Linked DNA regions of Limibacter armeniacum. The protein of the gene in region 1 binds, or shares a complex with, the protein of each later gene. Links are inferred from orthologs where the notes say so. Each region holds a gene or a part of one and is shown on either strand. Other genes may lie near its edges. The genes, in order: accD, accB and V6R21_RS20560.

The links.
Region 2: the proteins of accD (region 1) and accB are in contact, whole or in part, in a solved structure (PDB 8UXZ), measured with the Escherichia coli proteins. The link is inferred for Limibacter armeniacum from one-to-one orthologs.
Region 3: the proteins of accD (region 1) and V6R21_RS20560 are in contact, whole or in part, in a solved structure (PDB 8UXZ), measured with the Escherichia coli proteins. The link is inferred for Limibacter armeniacum from one-to-one orthologs.

The regions. Positions count from the first base shown.
Region 1 is NZ_JBAJNO010000009.1:3,189,662-3,192,691, reverse strand. What follows is about bases 111-2,978. They hold accD (acetyl-CoA carboxylase, carboxyltransferase subunit beta), read left to right. Parts: upstream 111-1,058; coding sequence 1,059-1,898; downstream 1,899-2,978. Other genes in these bases: rodA (rod shape-determining protein RodA), read left to right, coding at 2,147-2,978; fbaA (class II fructose-bisphosphate aldolase), read right to left, coding at 111-628. Also shown: more of fbaA, read right to left, coding at 1-110; more of rodA, read left to right, coding at 2,979-3,030.
Region 2 is NZ_JBAJNO010000008.1:2,401,806-2,404,742, forward strand. The notes cover bases 42-2,816. They hold accB (acetyl-CoA carboxylase biotin carboxyl carrier protein), read left to right. Parts: upstream 42-1,060; coding sequence 1,061-1,573; downstream 1,574-2,816. Other genes in these bases: V6R21_RS15790 (beta-ketoacyl-ACP synthase III), read left to right, coding at 42-189; efp (elongation factor P), read left to right, coding at 377-943; accC (acetyl-CoA carboxylase biotin carboxylase subunit), read left to right, coding at 1,708-2,816. Outside these bases: more of V6R21_RS15790, read left to right, coding at 1-41; more of accC, read left to right, coding at 2,817-2,937. UniProt on the Escherichia coli protein: This protein is a component of the acetyl coenzyme A carboxylase complex; first, biotin carboxylase catalyzes the carboxylation of the carrier protein and then the transcarboxylase transfers the carboxyl group to form malonyl-CoA.
Region 3 is NZ_JBAJNO010000009.1:681,163-684,278, reverse strand. What follows is about bases 69-3,022. They hold V6R21_RS20560 (acetyl-CoA carboxylase carboxyltransferase subunit alpha), read left to right. Parts: upstream 69-1,045; coding sequence 1,046-1,999; downstream 2,000-3,022. Other genes in these bases: V6R21_RS20555 (AlbA family DNA-binding domain-containing protein), read right to left, coding at 2,060-2,686; V6R21_RS20565 (hypothetical protein), read right to left, coding at 69-590. Also shown: more of V6R21_RS20565, read right to left, coding at 1-68. UniProt on the Escherichia coli protein: Component of the acetyl coenzyme A carboxylase (ACC) complex. First, biotin carboxylase catalyzes the carboxylation of biotin on its carrier protein (BCCP) and then the CO(2) group is transferred by the carboxyltransferase to acetyl-CoA to form malonyl-CoA.

The DNA.
Region 1 (3,030 bases):
TGCTCAGCTCTGTGTAAGCATAATCTACTTCCTCAGGCTGCGTGTACAACTTAGAAGAATCAACGTCTGTATTGTCAACACCATCTTCTTCACCACCTGTGATACCCAATTCGATCTCAAGTGTGATTCCGATTTTTGACATTCTTTCGAAGTACTTCTTAGAGATCTCGATGTTCTCTTCCAATGACTCTTCTGACAAGTCAATCATGTGAGAAGAGTAAAGCGGCTTACCATGCTGCTTGTAGAATTCCTCATTGGCGTCCATCAGACCGTCAATCCAAGGAAGAAGTTTTTTAGCACAGTGGTCAGTGTTCAGGATTACATGCACGCCGTAAGCTTCCGCTACTTCATGTACGTATTTAGCACCTGCAACACCACCAAGGATTGCAGCCTTCTCACCTTCGTTGCTCAGGTTACCTGCAAAGAACTTTGCACCACCATTTGAAAACTGAATGATGATTGGGGCTTTCATATCTCTTGCAGCTTCCAATACTGCATTCACAGAGTTAGTACCTACACAGTTTACTGCAGGTAAAGCAAAGCCTTTTTCCTTTGCATACTGATAGATTTTCTCTACGTCGTCACCAGTAACTACACCTGGTTTGATGTTGCTGATATCTGTGGACATTGTTAATGTGGTTTAAAGTGAATATTGTTCGGCAAAGATAGCAAACTGCTTTATGTTTTAATATATAAAACCGGCATCAATTAGATGATTTTTACCATGAAAAGCGAATGAGAATCGTTAGCAGGAATAAAAACAATTCCGATTCAGCATTAGTTTTCCTAAAGTTAAAAGGCTTAGGGTGAAATTTATTTTATCCAATAATTTATTAGAAAATTATTAAAAGCATCTTTTTTGCTTGCGGATTAAAAAAGAGTACCTTCACTTATCTATGGCTAAATGAGCAAGCCTGTTTCAAAAGGGTTCCTCTTTTGGTTTATTTATCAAATTATTAGATATCTTTACGCTCTATTTCGGGATATAGCTTTGAGATACAACTAAGCATAAATATATTTTAATCGTATCATAAACTGTGTAACAGTCTTTTTTGCTTATGAGTTGGTTTAAAAGAAAGGAACAAGGGATTACCACCCCAACAAGCGAAAAAAAGGATTCGCCGGATGGCCTTTGGTATAAAACACCAAGTGGCAAGATCATCCATATGAAAGAACTGAAGGAAAATGCCTTCGTTTGCCCTGATGATGAATATCACGTCAGAATTGGCTCAAAAGAATACTTTGAGATCCTGTTTGACGACAACAAATACAAAGAACTTGATGAAAACCTGACTGCTGGCGACCCGCTTTCGTTTCAGGACAGCAAGCCTTACCCTGAAAGAATCAAAGCTTCTCAACGCAAAACTGGTTTGAAAGATGCTGCCAGAACTGCTGTTGGTAAAATGAATGGAGTTGATTTGGTCGTATGCTGTATGGACTTCAGTTTCATTGGCGGCTCAATGGGTTCAGTAGTTGGTGAAAAAATTGCGAGAGGGATCGATTACTCACTGAAGCATAAGATTCCTTTTATGATGATCTCCAAATCAGGTGGTGCACGTATGATGGAAGCTGGCTTTTCTCTTATGCAAATGGCAAAAACTTCTGCCAAACTTGCATTATTATCTGAAGCAGGCATTCCTTATATCTCACTATTGACAGATCCTACTACTGGTGGTGTTTCAGCATCATTTGCTATGCTAGGTGATTTCAATATTGCAGAGCCTGGAGCATTGATTGGTTTTGCAGGGCCACGTGTCATTAGAGAGACAATTGGCAAAGACCTTCCTAAAGGTTTCCAAAGTGCTGAGTTCTTATTGGAGCATGGATTCTTGGATTTCATCGTCAACAGACGTGAACTGAAATCAAAGCTTACTTCTCTATTGAAAATGCTTCAATAACTGTAAGGTGATCATATCTCGAACTTAAGCAAAACAGCTGCATTTCTTTTATAAGGAAATGCAGCTGTTTTTTTTATTTATAAACACTTGAAGCCAAACAACTTCTATTATTTCTTTTTACATTTGCGATTGTGCCATAACAGTAACACGCCTTATAACCGGACTTCGATAGGACATTCCTACACAACGCTTTGGCACACTATCTGAACTAAACTAACCTAAAGAAACAAACTGCCGACAAAAGAAACATGAGAACAAGGAACAGCAGTATTCTCAAAAATGTAGACTGGACATTGATCTTCGTTTACTTTACCATCGTCATTCTAGGCTGGCTTAATATTTATGCAGCCGTTTACCAGCCTGATGCCCCAACCAGTATCTTCTCTCTGGACCTGAACTCAGGTAAACAGCTTTTATGGATTGCAGGAGCTACATTATTGATCATCTCCATTATGGTGATCGACTATAAGTTTTTTGACACCTTCGCTTATATCATATTCGGAGCCGTCATTGTCTCCTTGATAGGAGTCCTACTTATTGGTCACTCAGCTGGTGGTAATACCTCCTGGTTTAAATTAGGCTTTATCCGGATTCAACCTTCAGAGTTTGCTAAGTTTGCGGTATCGTTGGCTATTGCCAAGTACTTGAGTGATTCAAGCTTAAAAGTTGAAAGACCTAATGTTTACCTTAGTGTATTAGGCATCATTGCCATCCCAGCCGTCTTGGTATTGGCACAAAAGGATACAGGATCTGCTATGGTCTTTGCTGCATTTGTATTCCCACTTTATAGAGAGGGATTCCCTGCCATTTATATGGTTATTGGTTTGACAGCAGTTATCCTATTTATTTTGGCATTGATTTTCCCATGGGCACAGCTTGCCATAGGCATTTCAGCACTTTCTGTAATAGTAGCCATACGGTTCCGTAAGAATATCAGAAGTGTTATCCTAGTTTTGTTGATCGGTCTTACAGGTATCGGCTTTACCAAAAGTATTGATGTCATTCTGAATGACGTGATGCGCCCTCACCAACGTAAACGTATTGAAGTATTGATTAATCCTGATGCTGACCCACTCGGTGTAGGCTATCAGGTAACGCAATCAAAAATTGCCATTGGCTCAGGTGGTTTTGC
Region 2 (2,937 bases), on another replicon or contig:
GTTGGTTCGGACAAAGTAATGCTGAACATCGACAGATACGGTAACACAACAGCAGCAACGATTCCACTTTGCCTGTGGGATTATGAGAAACAACTCAAAAAAGGGGACAACTTAGTCCTAGCTGCATTCGGTGGCGGATTCACATGGGGTTCAGTTTATGTGAAGTGGTCATACGAAGGGAATAAATAATTTGGATAGAAAGGGAAAATAAAACTGACTGAAACTCTGACTCAAAGAAGTACTGTTACTTAAATGGGTAGTACTTTATGCCAACAGATTTTCACCTTTTTGTTTTCTTTTTCTAAATTAGCCACTTCTTTTGCGGACATGTAATAGTAAATGCAAAAGATATAGCATAAATCAATTAAGCATTTTTATGGCTAGTACATCAGATTTTAGAAATGGCCTTTGTATAGAATTCAACCACGATATTTATCAGATTGTTGAATTCCAACACGTAAAACCAGGCAAAGGCGCAGCTTTTGTAAGAACAAAGCTGAAAAGTATCAGAACTGGTAAAGTTATTGATAATACGTTCAACTCAGGTGTGAAAGTGACTACCTGTAGAATTGAGAAAAGAAATTATCAATTCCTGTTCAAGGATGACTTCGGTTTCAACTTGATGGACAATGAAACCTTTGAACAGATTGCAGTACCTGAAGAGCAAGTTGAGAATCCAGACTTGATTAAGGACGGTCAGGAAGTATTTCTTAAGTACTATGTTGAGAAAGATCAGATCCTAGGTGTTGAGCTACCTCAATTCGTTCAGCTGGAAGTAACATACTCTGAACCAGGTTTGAAAGGTGATACAGCAACCAACGCGACGAAACCTGCAACACTGGAAACAGGGGCTGAGATTCAAGTGCCACTGTTTGTTAATGAGGGGGATGTACTCAAAATTGACACAACCACTCGATCATACGTTGAAAGAGTGAAGAAATAATCACTTATAAAGGCCGGAAAATCAGGATTTTCCGGCTTTTTAACTGAATGGTAATTTTTAACTGAACAGACTCCTAATCTGTATAGACTAAATAAGCATAACATCACAATTACTAATATGAAAGCACCAGAAATCAAAGACTTAATTAACTTTATTGCTAATTCAGGTTTACAAGAAGTTAACGTTGAAACAGCAGAAATTAAACTTCACATTAAAAGAAATGTAGATTCAGCAGTATCTGCAAGCCCTTTCAGAACTGAGGCTCCAGCTGCTCCTTTGGCTCCTGCCGCTCCAGTAGCAGCAATGCCGTCTACACCTGTTGAAGCTCCAGCTGCACCTGCGGCACCTGCAGAAGCTCCGGCTGCTGCACCAGCACAAGACGAAAGTAAATTCGTTACTATCAAATCACCAATGATTGGTACATTCTACCTTACTCCTAACCCAGATGCAGAAGCATTTGTGTCAGTTGGTGATCAAGTATCGAAAGGTCAAGTTGTTTGTATCGTTGAGGCAATGAAACTTTTCAACGAAATTGAGTCTGAAGTATCAGGTAAAATCGTGAAAGTATTGATCGACAATGCTTCACCTGTAGAGTACGATCAGCCACTATTCTTGGTAGATCCATCTTAAGACAAAATTTAGGTTCAGTAGCATTTTTGCTGCTGTTTTGAAAACAAAATTCAAGGTTCCACACTTATTTTGTATTTCAGATACATCTTTTTATCTGGAACCCGTTTTTTGAAATCAACTAAACGATACAAGCTGTGTTTAATAAGATACTAATTGCCAACAGAGGTGAGATTGCTTTGAGAGTAATCAGAACCTGTGCTGAGATGGGGATCAAAACTGTAGCTGTTTACTCAACAGCAGATAGAGACAGTCTCCACGTGAAGTTTGCTGATGAGGCTGTGTGCATCGGTCCCTCAAACAGTGCTGCTTCATACCTGAATATACCAAACATTATTGCTGCAGCAGAGATTACAAATGCTGATGCAATTCACCCTGGTTACGGTTTCCTTTCAGAGAATGCAGAGTTTTCTGCGATCTGTGCCGAAAACAACATCAAGTTTATCGGTGCTGATGCTGATATGATCAACAAAATGGGAGACAAGGCTACTGCTAAAGCAACGATGCAAGCAGCAGGTGTTCCTTTGATTCCAGGCTCTGATGGCCTACTTGCCTCAGTGGAAGAAGGCTTAAAGATTGCTGAAGAAATTGGTTACCCAGTGATCTTGAAAGCGACTGCCGGTGGTGGTGGTCGTGGTATGCGTATCGTAAACGAGCCAAGCGAATTTGAAAAAGCTTGGAACAGTGCTCGTCAGGAAGCTGGCGCTGCATTCGGTAACGATGGTATGTACCTAGAGAAATTTGTGGTAAACCCTCGCCACGTTGAGATCCAGATTGTAGGAGATCAGTATGGCAACGTAAGCCACTTGTCTGAAAGAGATTGCTCTATTCAGAGAAGACACCAGAAGCTAGTGGAAGAAACTCCTTCACCAGCTATTACTCCTGAAATCCGTGAAGCAATGGGTGAGGCTGCTGTAAGAGGTGCCAAAGCCATCAAATACGAAGGAGCTGGTACTGTTGAATTCCTGTTGGATGTAGAAGGCAACTTCTACTTTATGGAAATGAACACCCGTATTCAGGTAGAGCACCCAGTTACTGAGCAAGTAACAGGATTTGACCTGATCAGAGAGCAGATCAAAGTAGCTGCAGGAGAGCCAATCTCAGGTAAGCACTATGAGCCTAAAGCTTTCTCTATGGAGTGTCGTATCAATGCTGAGGATCCAGAAAAAGATTTCCGTCCTTCACCAGGTACGATCACTACACTTCACCTACCAGGTGGACCAGGTGTAAGAGTAGATACGCACGTATACGCTGGATACACAATTCCTCCTAACTATGACTCGATGATTGCGAAGCTAATCGTAACAGCTGAGACAAGAGAGGAAGTATTGAGAAGAATGAAGCGTGCATTGAATGAGTTCGTAATC
Region 3 (3,116 bases), 2.5 Mb from region 1 along the record:
GAAACGGTTTTGCTTACCAGAAACCAAACAACGATGGCAACAATAAATGCGACACCATAACCCATTAAACTTTTGGTGACAACACTTCCAATTGCTTTGCTACTGGATGTAAAAGAGTTGAGGATTAGAAAAGTTGTAGAAACGGGCATCTTCATCCTTGTAAGGATTAGCAGAATCAAAGGAGCTGCCAACTGAAGGAATGAAAAAGAAGTAGGAGCATTTTCAAAGCCTTTTGAAGCCAATCTGCCGGAACTGACATCCCCATTGTTGATCAGCCAGCTTTGCAATACGGCAGCTAAAAAGATGCCACCGATATAAAGCCATAAAACCCACCATTTGCGTGTAGCATTGGAAGCGATAAATGTCCCAATCGTTTGAATGCTGTCATTGGCAATAGCCGAATAGCCTGCCAGTCCGAAACCTACCCACATTGCCACCTCTGGATATGGAGTCACTAACGCACAAATCAGCGAAAGTGTGAAAATCAGGACGATAAAAAGTCCATCTCCTCTTGTAAGTTCAAAGATGGAATAGGTTGCTCTCTCGAGTTTCGCTGTTGTTACCTTCTGTTCCAATTTTTTTCTGGCCATGTGATTTGTCCAAGATATATTTTTGCACTATCAAGGTCACAGAAGTATTCGCTCTTGTATTCTTAAATTTGTCTAAAAAATTACCTGTGACCCTAACAATTGTGCAATTAAAGTATTTTCCTATAAGCGAATGTGAATGTAATATTAAATCCTTAACTGAAAGAAAAGGAGGTTGTTTTTGTTCGAAAAAGCAATATGTTCACTTTTTACTATTATCTTTTTAAAAAAGAAGTGTTCATTCACTTTTAGGGAAACTTAGAATAATAAAAATTGAGTCGGCAAAAATCACATTATTGTAGTTTTTTTGACCGATTTATTAGTATGTTTGTCGGGTGAATCAAGCTAACAGGCTCGATTTTGGTTGTCTGTAAGCGCGTGCTTGTATGACAATTTTTTATTTAAAATCATAAAGTCTGAATCTGACAAGGCTGATAGCAAACAGGAACTGAATATATATGGATACACTGTTAGATTTCGAAAAACCAATCGCAGAACTTGAAAACAAGTTAGCGGACATGAAACAATTGGCAACCGACAACCACGTAGATGTCGAAGAGGCCATTGTTGAGTTGGAGAAGAAGATTAAACACCTTAAAGAGAATACTTTTAAGAACCTGACCAGATGGCAAAGGGTACAACTTTCTCGCCACCCGGACAGACCATATACACTGGATTATATCTATGCCATCACCGATGATTTTATTGAGATTCACGGTGACCGTGCTTATGCAGATGACAAAGCTATGGTTGGTGGTTTCGGTACAATTGGTGATGAAACATTTATGATCATCGGTCAGCAGAAAGGACGTAATACCAAGCAGCGTCAGGAGCGTAACTTTGGTATGGCGAACCCTGAGGGTTACCGTAAAGCACTTCGCTTGATGAAAATGGCGGAGAAGTTTGGTAAACCAATTGTTACCTTGATTGATACTCCAGGTGCATTCCCAGGTCTTGAGGCTGAAGAAAGGGGACAGGCAGAGGCAATTGCCCGCAACCTGAAGGAAATGTTTATGTTGAAAGTGCCAGTTATCTGTATCGTGATTGGTGAAGGTGCATCAGGTGGTGCATTGGGTATCGCAATTGGTGATACAGTAATGATGCTGGAAAACACTTGGTATTCTGTGATTTCTCCTGAATCATGTTCTTCAATTCTTTGGAGAAGCTGGGAATACAAGGAGCAGGCAGCAGAAGCACTGAGACTTACAGCTACAGATATGAAAGGCTTCGGTCTGGTAGACCGTATCATTGAAGAGCCACTGGGTGGTGCACACACTGACCCTGTTACCATTTCCAATACGCTGAAAGCAGTAATTCTGGAAGAAACCAAGAAATTGCAAGAGCTCTCAAATGAAGAGCGTATCAGCAAAAGAATTGACAAATACGGATCAATGGGCGTTGTAAACGGCTAATAATCCATTGAGTTATAAAGAAAAACCTCCATATGCATGCATATGGAGGTTTTTCTGTTTTCAGGCTAAAGTGTAAAAGATATCTTTTTCAAAATCATGAAGCCTGATAATGCCTTCTTTTGTCAGGTCAATCAGGTTGCGTTTTGCCCTTCTTTCTGAAACGTTTACAAGGCGGGCATAGCCTTTTGAGGTGATTTTTTCGTATTTGTGCAGGTAATCAAGCAGCGATTCCTCATGGTTGGTGAGCCTTCTTCTCTCTTGTTCATCCTGCTGTTCTGCCAATTGGATGGTCATCCTGCTGGCAAGTACACTCATATCATTCATTCTAGAATAAGCATTCCATTCTTCTTTTTGACTTAATGAGAAATGCGGTTTTTGAGTGCTGTTGGGTACATGGGCAGCGAGCACAGTCTTGCCCTCTTCAGTTTCTACTTTTTCATAAGTTAGTTCAATTGGAGGATCACAGTAAAAAGTCGAAGCCTCGTTTAACAAATAAATTTCCTCTTCCGGATCCACACCTGTAATGTACTTGTCATCCTGAACGCCAATCAAAAGTATTCCGCCATCAGTATTGGCAAATGAGACGATAGTCTTGGCGATCTTGTACACGTTGGAAACGGTCTTTTTGAAGTCAAGCGTTTGCGACTCTCCTTCGGCAATCAGTTTTTTCAGATCTGAGAGTTCCACTGCTGTAAGCCCAAAGGGTATTTCGTGAAAAGATCAGTTGCTTAGCCGGCTGCAATGTGACTATGTAAAGAACTGGCAGCCCTATGTCTAGCATAATCTGACTATTCATTTTGAAATAAACAAGTCATCGTAGATGGCTAATGCATTATTTTAATAACTATCGTAAGGGCATTTGAGTTGGGAGCAAATATGAAATAATCGTTAAAAAGATCTTGACTGGAATTCGGTTTTAATATGAAAAGGGACAAATGAAGGGTGTTGTAGGTTGGTTAGGGAGAATTGTTTTTAATAATGTAAGGATTTGTAAATCAGTAGTTAATTCTAGCCTTTGACGATTGGTGAGTAGAATGCATTCTTAACAATCCAATTTTTCTTAATTTGGGCTTCAAAATAAGTAGATGGGCAGTCGCAATAGCCCTGATTTTTCCCT